2 regions of the Peribacillus sp. NPDC097284 genome follow, and region 1 is predicted to be linked to the other one. Evidence: riboswitches for the same ligand, from Rfam matches in the RefSeq annotation. Region 1 holds a riboswitch; the other holds the start of a gene.
The links. A riboswitch is a leader RNA that binds a small molecule or an ion and turns the genes downstream of it on or off. The one in region 1 is predicted to bind FMN.

Region 2: another riboswitch for FMN. It lies ahead of ribE (riboflavin synthase); the one in region 1 lies ahead of ACIQXU_RS00360 (ECF transporter S component).

What each region holds. Positions count from the first base shown of each region.
Region 1 is NZ_JBIWCZ010000001.1:62,446-68,243, reverse strand. It holds gene ACIQXU_RS00370 (hypothetical protein) at 1-709, shown strand, start outside; gene serA (phosphoglycerate dehydrogenase) at 800-2,374, opposite strand; FMN riboswitch at 2,714-2,845, shown strand; gene ACIQXU_RS00360 (ECF transporter S component) at 3,016-3,588, shown strand; gene ACIQXU_RS00355 (ferredoxin) at 3,722-3,970, opposite strand; gene ACIQXU_RS00350 (YpbB family protein) at 4,258-5,325, shown strand; gene ACIQXU_RS00345 (RecQ family ATP-dependent DNA helicase) at 5,322-5,798, shown strand, end outside.
Region 2 is NZ_JBIWCZ010000004.1:188,110-193,907, reverse strand. It holds gene megL (methionine gamma-lyase) at 1-732, shown strand, start outside; gene ACIQXU_RS10880 (tryptophan-rich sensory protein) at 759-1,487, opposite strand; gene ACIQXU_RS10875 (GNAT family N-acetyltransferase) at 1,712-2,302, opposite strand; FMN riboswitch at 2,592-2,722, shown strand; gene ribE (riboflavin synthase) at 2,871-3,509, shown strand; partial or broken gene ribB (3,4-dihydroxy-2-butanone-4-phosphate synthase) at 3,528-4,130, shown strand; gene ribH (6,7-dimethyl-8-ribityllumazine synthase) at 4,194-4,664, shown strand; gene ACIQXU_RS10855 (methyl-accepting chemotaxis protein) at 4,719-5,798, opposite strand, start outside.

The DNA.
Region 1 (5,798 bases):
TTTTGTAGTCGATACTATCGAAGAAACGGAAGCCTTGGATCAGGTGGTAAAAAAGATGTCGACCATTAATGAGAAAAAATATGGCCTGTCCGATTATTTCCCTCTAGATATTAAGGTATCCCATGTTCCCACCAACAACACAGCAAATATCGAATTAAGGGCAGGCAGTAATCTGCTGGATGAGGATATCGTGTTTCTTAGAACCATGGAAGAAACCTTATCCTATCTAAATATTGATAAAGTGACATTTACAACGGACGGAAAATCTGGTGCCAGTTTTGCTCATGCCGGAACAGTAATAGAAGAAGAAATTCCCCGGCACAAGAATCGCACATTCTTTCTTTATCACACGGATAAATCATCTTCAAGTTTCCTTGTGCCTAGCAATATCGATTATCAGAACATGGAAGAGGCCCTACAAGCGGCAAAGGAGGAACCTGGCATAGAAGGGATTTCTTCTGCTCTACCGGAGAGTTTGAAGTGGGAGAACCTAAGATATGATGGGGGTTTAGTAACTGTAGAACTGGCACAAGAAGGCCGCTTGAAGAATGATTCAGAGTCGCTTCAAGGTTTGGAAGTCATTCTATTTACAGCTAAAGACTTTGGCTATGCAAAGGTGAAGTTTGAAAACTCCCCTGTAGAAATGGTAGGTTCTCTGAATTTATCGGAAGAGATTACAGTACCCGTTGCTCCTAACTTAGTTAATTAAAGGTCAAGTGCATGCTTGCGATGTGAGAGGCAGATGATGGTCGTTCAACAAAAAAAGGATGCCCGCTAGTGGGGCATCCTTAAGTGGAAATTATAAAGCTATTCGGGCCATGAAAGTAATTTCTTGTGTTTCCTCTAAGAATTGCTTCATATTATCTTCTAATGGTTTATCGAAACTCAATACCATGATAGCTTCCCCGCCAGCTTCTTTACGACCAACTTGCATAGTCGCGATATTTACTGCATGATCACCAAGAATTTTACCGACGTTACCGATTACTCCAGGTTTATCAGTGTGTTGGATATAAAGTAAATTAGCTTCTGGATGGAAATCAATTTTGAAACCATTCAGATTGACAATCCGGGAACCATAGTTCTCGATATGAGTACCACTAATGGTTAATTCGCGGGTGTCTCCTTTTACTTTTAGACTGATCAGGTTAGAATAACCTAGAGAGTCAGTAGAAACCTTTTCGCCAATGGTAATGCCACGCTCTTTAGCAACCAATAGTGCATTCACCTCATTAACTGAAGCATCTACTCTTGATTTGAAGAAGCCTGCTATTAGGCTTTTTGTTAGAATAGCGGTGTCGAAGTCCAATGATTCACCTGCATAAGTTACGGAAATCTCCTGAATGCCTTCTTTCATGCATTGTGAGGCAATGGAGCCCATTTGTTGGACTAGTTGATAGAATGGCTGAACCTTTTCGAATACCTCTTTAGAAATGGCTGGAAGGTTAATTGAACTTGATACAGGATTACCTTCAAAATAGGTTAATACTTCTTGGGCGACTTGAACGGCAACATTCAATTGGGCTTCTTTAGTCGAAGCTCCTAAATGAGGAGTAGCGATGACGTTATCAAGTTCAAGTAATTTATGGCCAAGCGGTGGTTCTTCAACAAATACATCCAACGCGGCTCCAGCTACATGTCCCTCGACAATCATTTCATATAAATCATCTTCATCAAGGATTCCGCCACGTGCACAGTTCAATACGTACACGCCTTTTTTACAGGTGAGTAACTTTTCTTTATTGATTAACCCTCTAGTTTCGTCCGTTAGAGGTGTATGTACAGTGATTATATCCGCTTTAGGGAGCAATTCATCTAAAGTCAGGGAAGTTACGGACATTTTTTTTGCACGATCGGCTGTTAAGAATGGGTCATAAACTATGACTTCCATGCCAAAAACTTTTGCGCGTTTGGCAATTTCTCCACCAATTCGTCCGAAACCAATAATGCCTAAAGTTTTCCCACGAAGTTCCGTTCCTGTATAAGAAGAGCGTTTCCATTCTCCATTTTTCAGGGAAGCATAAGCTTGCGGAATATGGCGCATCAAGGAAGCCATCATGGCAAATGTATGTTCAGCTGTTGAAATTGTATTTCCGTCAGGAGCATTCACAACAACGATTCCGCGTTTTGTTGCGGCAGGAATGTCAATGTTATCAACGCCGACACCTGCGCGAGCAATGATCTTTAGTTTTGGCATGCGGTTCATTAAATCTTCTGTAACCTTTGTTGCACTTCTAACCAGTATTGCATCAATCTTATCAAGTTCGTTTGCTGCTTCTTCTACAGTCTTCTGAATAAGAAGAATATTGGATGCCTCTGAAAGCGGTCCGAGTCCTTCTGGTTTAATGGCATCTGCTACTAAAATCTGATACACGTGTAAACACCTTCCTAGGTAAAATTCTCTTAAATTTCAGTTAATTTTACAATTGAAATGGGAAAACTGTCAATTTAGCATACCTATATGTAAGCGCTTTAATTAAATTTACTTTGAAATTCACTCGTCCAAAACCTCAAGGGCAAAGGGTTTGAGCCGTAATTTTCTAAAAATAAAAATTATTTTAGACAGAGTAAAACGTCATGATTATAAATACATATTTTGTTTAAAATGAATAAAAGTGTAATATTTTATCATTGTAAATTCATAGTTGCGATGAAAATACTATTCAAAAAAAGAAAAATCATTTATAATGAAAATTGTAAATTAATTTTATAGGTCTATCTTCGGGGCGGGGTGTAACTCCCCACCGGCGGTGATGAAGAAAATTCTTCTAAGCCCGCGAGCCTTAGGGCAGGATTTGGTGAGATTCCAAAGCCGACAGTATAGTCTGGATGGGAGAAGATGGAGGTTCCTGAATGCGTTCAAACAGTCAAGTGCTGAACGTTTGTTTGATGAAACCTTTAATTTATCCCTTTAATTCTGTCGGAATTAAGGGGTTTTTTATTGAACATCAACATTTATGAAGGATCCCTAACCTCTTTTTCAAGGTAGATCAAGAAAAAGAAGGAGAGAGAACTATGAAATCGAACAAAGTTAAAAAGATGGTCACACTTGCAATGTTAGGAAGTCTTTCCTACCTACTAATGCTTTTGAATTTTCCATTTCCGGGATTTCCGCCTTTTCTGAACATTGATTTTAGTGACATCCCAGCACTGATGGCGGCATTGATTTTCGGTCCGCTTGCAGGAGTTTTAGTTGAATTCCTGAAAAATTTATTGGATATGGTCATGACTGGAAGCGATACTGGTGTACCGGTTGGACATATCTCTAACTTTATAGCGGGGGTATTATTCATACTGCCAACATATTATGTATATAAAAAAATAAGTTCGAAAAAAGGAATGACATTTGCTTTGCTAGCCGGAACAGTTTCCATGGCGCTAATTATGAGTGTCTTGAACTATTATGTCTTTTTACCGGCATATACTTTCTTTATGGGATGGGATGCCATGACCGCACCAGAGTCAAGGCAATTCGTAACTGCGGCAATACTCCCTTTTAACATCATTAAAGGGGTGCTCATTACTTCCGTTTTCATGCTATTATTTGTTAAACTCCAAACATGGATCAATAAAACAAGTATTATATAAACATGCTTAATATATAAAAAGAGGCAGAAACAACCAGATGATAACTGGGTTGTTTCTGCCTCTTTAATGTATGGTGAGAGTTTTAAAAAATACATAAAAAAAGCCATTCTCAAAATGAAAATGGCTTTTATACTTATTCGAATTTTAAAGCGTCGCCCTCGAATGATTCGTCTGCGACTTTGATAGAGTCTGTGGGGCATCCTTCAAATGCATCCATCATGTCATCTATAAGAACATCGGGGATTTCAACGATTCCTTCGTTATCATCTAGCGTAACAAAAGCAATTCCTTCATCATCATAATCATAGATATCTGGTGCTGCAGCTCCACAGGCTCCACAAGCGATACATGTTTCTTTATCAACAATAGTAAATTTAGCCATGAATAAAACCCCTCCTAAGTTGATTTACAACTCAAAACCTTTTTTATTATAGATTAACATCTCTTTCTTATTGTAAGACCGAAAGCCGAACTTATCAATAGAAAATGTAACGATAATACGGAAGTATATGAAAAGTCAACACAAATTATTGGGAAAATTTCTTTATAACGAGTACGTATTTAGTTGTTTATTCACAAATATCATTGCATATATGACATAAAAAAAGGCGGTATTTGCAGATTTTTGTTACAATATAATTGGATAAATGGAACAAGGATGTGAGTTTCATGAACAATTATCTTCAAGCAATCATTTTATATGCGATACAAAAGTTCCAAGGTGAGCGTTCCATCTACGCAATTTATCATATGCTTCAGGGTAAAAAATCGTCCCAGACTATTCAGGATGCGCACTTATTTGGGCTGACGAACATATTTGGGACTATGCCTCGTTTTACCCGGGAGGAGTTATCTCAAAACAGAAAATTGTTTCTTGAACTGAAACTAATCGAACCAACGGAAAAAAACGATGTGTATTTGATTAGTGAACAAGGAGGAGGGGCGTTGGCCTCTTATTTCAAAAAGTGGCCTCTTCCTTTATCACTAAATGGGTGGAAATACCAAAACATCACCCCGGATTTTTGGAGAAGACTCAATCTTCTTATCCAAACTATATCCCATATTGTCCACAATGAAAGGCCTTTTTATCCGATACAACAGAATCAACGAGTACAGGAATTCGTAAAGGGTTTTTTATATGCCAACCAACAAAATCGAGAGTTACTTGCTCAGCATCTTTTTGATGAATTGGTCACCCTCTTAGAGATGCAAAGTGAGTTGAACCGTGACATTTTTGTTTTGAAAATTACGGGAGTCAATCGAATCGGACTTACGTTTGAGCAGATTGGAAAAAGGAAAGAAATTGATGAGTGGTTTGTGCACTACGTTTTTCTCGATTCATTGCATCAAATGCTCGCAGAGATATCAACAGTACGCGATTACCCTCTGTTGGCTTCTCTAATCCATGATTGGAAAAATGGTGGGCATCCTCATCTAACACAATCGACACATACGACTCTGCAATATATTCAGGCAGGGAAAACGCTACAGGAAATTGCAGAGATTCGTCGTTTAAAAGGAAATACGATTGAGGATCATCTCGTAGAAATCGTGCTATCGGACAAAAGTTTTTCGATAAATGACTATGTTCCAATAGAGGATGAAGACAAAATCATTACGGTCATTAAACGGTTGAATACGAGAAAACTCAAGGTAATCAAGGAAGCTGTCGATAATGAGCAAATTAGTTTTTTTCAAATAAGGCTTGTACTTGCGAAAATAGGTGATAGAGGATGAACTTGAATACAGTCCTGAAAGATAAATTTGGATTTGACAATTTTCGTCCTGGACAGCATGAGGTAATCGAATCCTTGCTAGAAGGGACCCACACATTGGCAATGCTTCCCACAGGGTCTGGTAAATCATTATGTTATCAACTCCCTGCTTACCTTATCAATAAGACGGCTATAATTGTTTCGCCGTTATTATCCCTGATGCAGGATCAAGCGGATCAGCTTAAGATGAGAGGGGAAAAAAGTGTTCTGACCCTCAATTCTTTTTTGACCGCGTATCAAAAAAAACAGGCATTTGAACGATTGCAAACGTATCGGTTTATTTTTCTGTCTCCCGAAATGCTTGGGCTAGAAAGTGTAATCCAGTCTTTAAGGAAAATTGACATAGGCTTATTTGTCATTGACGAGGCGCATTGCATTTCTCAATGGGGATATGATTTCAGGCCGGATTACTTGAACTTGGGAGAAGTGAGGCGT
Region 2 (5,798 bases), on a different contig from region 1:
ACGACCTGCATCTATGTTGAGACGCCGATTAATCCGACGATGAAAATGATCGATTTAGCATTGGTCATGAAAGTCGCCAAGGAGAATAATGTACCTGTTGTGGTCGATAATACGTTTTCCACTCCATATTTACAGAAGCCACTGGAATTTGGATGTGATGTCGTCCTTCATAGTGCTACGAAGTATCTTTGTGGACATGGGGACGTTGTCGCGGGTCTGATTGTCGGAAAGAAGGAGTTTATCAATCAGGTGGCCATGACAACACAAAAGGATATCGGAGGGATTATTTCGCCATTTGATGCATGGTTGCTGTTGCGGGGATTGAAGACGTTGCCAGTCAGGATGGATCGTCACGCTTCTAATGCAACGGAGATCTTTCGCATGCTGAAACAGCATCAACGGGTTAAGGCCGTCTATTATCCAGGCGACGCAGAATCAGGGGATTATCGGATCATGGAAAAACAGATGAAATCCGGTGGAGGCATGATTTCCTTTGAACTGGAGGGGACAAAACAGGATGCCCAACGATTCCTCAATAACTTGAAGCTTATAAAAATCGCGGTCAGCCTAGGAGACGCTGAATCCTTGATCCAGCATCCCGCTACGATGACACACTCGTCCATCCCAAAAGAATCAAGAACGCAGATGGGCATCACCGACCAACTCATACGGCTCTCCGTCGGCCTAGAATCCTGGCATGACATCTGGTCTGACCTTGAACAGGCGTTTTAGGGGTCTGACCCCTTTTATTTCCTGAATTATTTCCTGAGGTTCCTGATCAGGACGGTTATGGATAGGATGAGGATGAGGGTGGCCAGGATATAGGATGTGGTGGTGATTGTCGGATGGGGCGTGCTGTTCCTTACGCCGATTCCGATGATGGCCCAGACGAAGACGAGTGGGTAGCACCAGTCCTTGTTTTTGATGGCAAAGATGAATGCCAGAGCCGTGGCTACGAGTAAGAGGGCGATGGTCCATGCTACATCGGAAATCCCGAAACCATTCCAGCCGATATAGGTCAGATAGTAGGAAATGTTAGCAATGGTCGCGACGCTCACCCATCCTAGATAGACGGAAAAGGGCATCAAGTCGAGAAAGGCATGCCTCACTTTTATAATGTTTGTGTAAATGACAATCAAGGTCAATAAAAGTGTAATGATGATGATGACGGATAACAGGAAGTATTCGTAATGCCAAGCTAATAGCCAGGCTCCGTTAAATATACAGCTTAAGGCGAACCATGGGAAAGAGACCATATATGCGGGACTTGTTTTGTGTTTCCCCATAAACTGTCTGGCTACCCAGATGGCAAGAAGAAAATAAATCAATCCCCATATCGAGAATACATAGCCGGCTGGGGTAAAAAGAACGTCCAGTTTCCCGGAAACTTCCCCTGAGGTTTGGCCGTTGAAGGGAAGGTAATTAGCCAGGAAGTTCATCGTGATGACGAATAGATAGGCAACAAGGTTGATAAGAACAATTAGCATGTGTCTTCCTCCTTTGAATGAAATTGGGACATATTATCTTATTCCTTTTAAATTGGAGAGATAACCTTTTTTAGCACATCGGAAGGAAGGATTCTTACTTAGTGGAGAAAAGATGGTATTCAATTGTCTGTAAAGGGATAAAGGTACAACACGTCTAAAAAATAAGGACCTTGCTACTTTTATTGCAGCAAGGTCCTTTAAGGGTGTTTAATTAATTAGTGAAATTAGGATTTAGCGTTAACAACCGTTTCATCCTTTTTTTCGGGGGTTACATATTCTTCTTTTAATATGGAATAATAGGCGCTGTCTAATAATGTACCCTTCGTCATGTGGCTTTTACGGTGAATCCCTTCACACTTCATGCCTAAGCGATCCAATACTTTCCCGGATGCGGCATTTATCACATCACATTCAGCAAATACTCGCTCCAAATCCAAAACATTGAAGGCTAATTCCAGTATTGATTTTCCCGCTTCGGTCATATAGCCTTTACCCCAGAAATTCCGGTTTAAAGTATAACCCAGTTCTCCACATTTGTTCGATTCATGCACTCTGAATTCGATAGCCCCAATCATTTTGTTGTCTTCCTTTAACACGAGTGCATATTTGCCGATAGGCTCTTCCAAGAAATAGTTCGCTATGAAGTTCTTAGTCTGGTCCAAATCTTTATGTTTGTCGTAAAGGTAACGTGTCGTTTCTTCATCAGATGTATATTCATACATATCCTCAGCATCATCAAGCGAAACCGGACGTAAGATGATACGCTCACTTTCGATATGATTGTGCTGAACCATTAAAAGGTTTGTCTTTCCCATTTGAATTCCCCATTTATTCTTGATTTTCCAATTATTATATCATGATATGTCACATTTATAAGAAAATAATGGAATCAAATTTTAGCATCTCACTCTCGGATCGTGTATACGAGATTCATATGATGGCAGGGATCTATTGATATGTAAGCACCACGGCTATAGTCGCTTACATAGGATCGTTTCCTCCTTTTTCTTATAGGAAGTGCTTGCAACTATCGATTCATTTTAGGATAGATGTTTTACATCCGTACTTTAGAGTGTTAAAATAATGGAAGATTCAAAAAAATAGTTAGTCCTTCGGGGTCGGGTGAAAATCCCAACCGGCGGTGATGAAGCAATTCTAAGCCCGCGAGCCTGATAAAGGCAGGATTTGGTGAGAATCCAAAGCCGACAGTACAGTCTGGATGGGAGAAGGACGTGTGAAATCCAAGTGTATACGTACGCCTATTTTTTCAGAATATGAAATGATGGGTTTATTAGGTATACCATTTTTTTCACTCATTTCTCCTGCTAACTCCTTAGGCCATCCTAAGGGGTTTTTTATATGTGTATAAAAGGGGGAGAAACTATGTTTACCGGAATCATTGAGGAGATCGGCACGGTTCATTCCATGAAAAAGGGAAGAAGCAGCATGGAACTGGCCATTTCCTCTAAGAAAGTACTGGAAGATGTCCATCTTGGAGACAGCATTTCCGTTAACGGGGTCTGTTTGACGGTGACTTCCTTCACACAGACTTTATTTACGGTCGATGTGATGCCGGAAACGGTGAAAGCTTCATCGATTCGGACATTGAAACCAGGTTCAGAAGTGAATCTTGAACGTGCGATGAGTGCTAATGGACGTTTCGGCGGCCATTTCGTTTCAGGTCATATCGATGGAACGGGCACCATCATGAAAAAAGAACGAAAAGAAAATGCCGTCTATTATGTGATCCAACTGGAAGAAGGGCTCAGTACATACTGTATGCCAAAAGGATCTGTTGCCATCGATGGGACAAGCTTGACGATATTCGGCATCGAGGGAAATTTGCTGACTGTATCACTCATTCCCTTGACCCATCAGGATACCATTTTGGGCAGGAAGGCGGCAGGCGATATCGTAAACATTGAAAACGACATGTTAGGGAAATATATCATACATCAAATGAAAAACAGCGAATCAAAACCAGGACTGGATTTAGCATTCTTGTCTAAGCATGGATTCTAATAAATGGAGGTGTACAGGATGTTCCATACCATTGAAGAAGCGATTGAAGATTTGAAAGCTGGGAAAGTAATCATCATTTCCGATGATGAAGACCGCGAAAATGAAGGAGATTTCGTGGTGCTTGCAGAAAAGGCGACACCCGAAGCCATCAACTTTATGGCGACGCATGGCCGTGGGTTGATTTGTACGACGATTACCGAACAGTTGGCGAAAAAGCTGAACTTGCATCCGATGGTCAATGATAACACCGATCATCATGGGACGGCCTTCACCGTAAGTATCGATCATAAAAGCACGTCTACAGGTATCAGTGCGTTCGAACGGTCCCTGACCATTCTCGAGCTCTTGAAGGAAGATTCGGTTGCCGAGGACTTTCAACGCCCGGGGCACACTTTTCCGTTGATAGCCAAGGCAGGGGGCGTGTTAAGCCGCACGGGACATACGGAAGCCTCCGTCGACTTGGCCAAGTTATGTGGGGCTGCTCCAGCAGGTGTCATTTGTGAAATCATGAATGAAGATGGAAGCATGGCACGTGTATCCGACTTGGAACTAATTGCGGATAAATTCAACCTGAAATTCATTACGATTGCGGACTTGGTACAATACCGTAAGCAAAAGGAATCATCGCAAGAACAGGTATACATTCAAAATGCATGATGTTTTTAAAATGAGGAGGAAATAGACATGGGGAAAATTATCGAAGCACAATTAATCGGATCGGGACTGAAAGTGGGAATCGTGGTTGGAAGGTTCAATGAGTTCATTACAAGCAAGCTATTGGGCGGAGCATTGGATGGTCTGAAACGCCACGGTGTTGACGAAGATGACGTGGACATCGCTTGGGTGCCAGGAGCATTTGAATTGCCGCTCATTGCCAAGAAACTTGTGAACACGGGGAAATACGACGCAGTGATTGGATTAGGGACGGTCATCAGAGGTTCTACTTCGCATTATGATTATGTCTGCAATGAAGCAGCGAAAGGAATGGCCTCCGTTGCTTTGGATACCGGCGTTCCGGTCATCTTCGGATTATTGACGACGGAAAATATCGAGCAGGCCATTGAACGGGCCGGCACGAAATCGGGAAATAAAGGATATGAAGCAGCGGTCAGTGCCATAGAAATGGCGAACCTTGGAAAACTGATTGAACAATAAATTAGATAGAAAGCCGCGGAAGGGCAACCATCCGCGGCTTTCTTCTTGAACAAATTACTTCTCGCTGACTGTCAGCTTTTCCAGGCTTCTTAAAAGGTCTTCAAAACTGGAGAAATTACTTTCCATTTGGGTAATGAGGGTATTCTGATCCACCACGCTCGCGGCGACTTCCTCAAGGGAAGCGGCATTTTCCTGTACGATGCTGGCAATATTGGTCACTTCATTCGTTGCCGTACTCGAGTTTTGCGTCAAAGCTTGAAGCATGGTTTGAAGTTTGATCGATTGTTCCATGACTTGGAGCGTGTTTCCTTCCATCTCTTTGAAAACGTGTTCGACATCTTCGGACTTATCCTTTATCATGCCTGCAACGTCCAAGCTCTGATTCACGCCATCTGTCACCTCATTAGACTTGATGGAGATATGATGTAAGATTTGCTGGATTTGATTGGTTGCCTGTCGGCTGTTTACAGCAAGCTTCCTGATCTCATCCGCAACCACGGCAAAGCTCTTCCCATGTTCCCCCGCTCGTGCCGCCTCGATGGAGGCATTCAAGGAAATTAAGTTTGTTTGGTCCGAGATGTCTTCGATTGATGCCAGAATCGTTTGGATCTGCTTATTTTGTTGATTCAATTCTTCCATTAAGAAGGCGGTCTGTTTAGCCTTTTCCCCCACGGATATAATATCTTGGGCAAGGATGATCATCGCCTGACGTCCATCTTTGGTGCTGGATTCATTTTCTACCGTATGGACTTTCATTTTATCGGATGCAAGGGTGGCCTGTTGAACTTCTACATCGAATGAATCGATGGAATCTTTCACTTCATTGGCGCTTAATGCTTGGGATTCAATATTCCTTGTGACTTCTATAAAGGCATTCGTGATTTCCTTGGAGATATTTCCAGTGACTTGGACATTGGCTTGCAACTCATTGTAAAAGTCGGTCAATCCATGAACGGATTTTGTGATTTCGTCAAGCATGTCCTTTGTCTTGATTTCCGCTTGTCGGCTCTTTGCAAGCTCGACCAAGGCGACATTAATCGAAGCACTACCGATTAAACTGAAAAAGACGGATAAAATGGCAGTTAAAATAAATAAAAGAATGATACCAAGTACAGTGACGCCCTTTTCAGATAA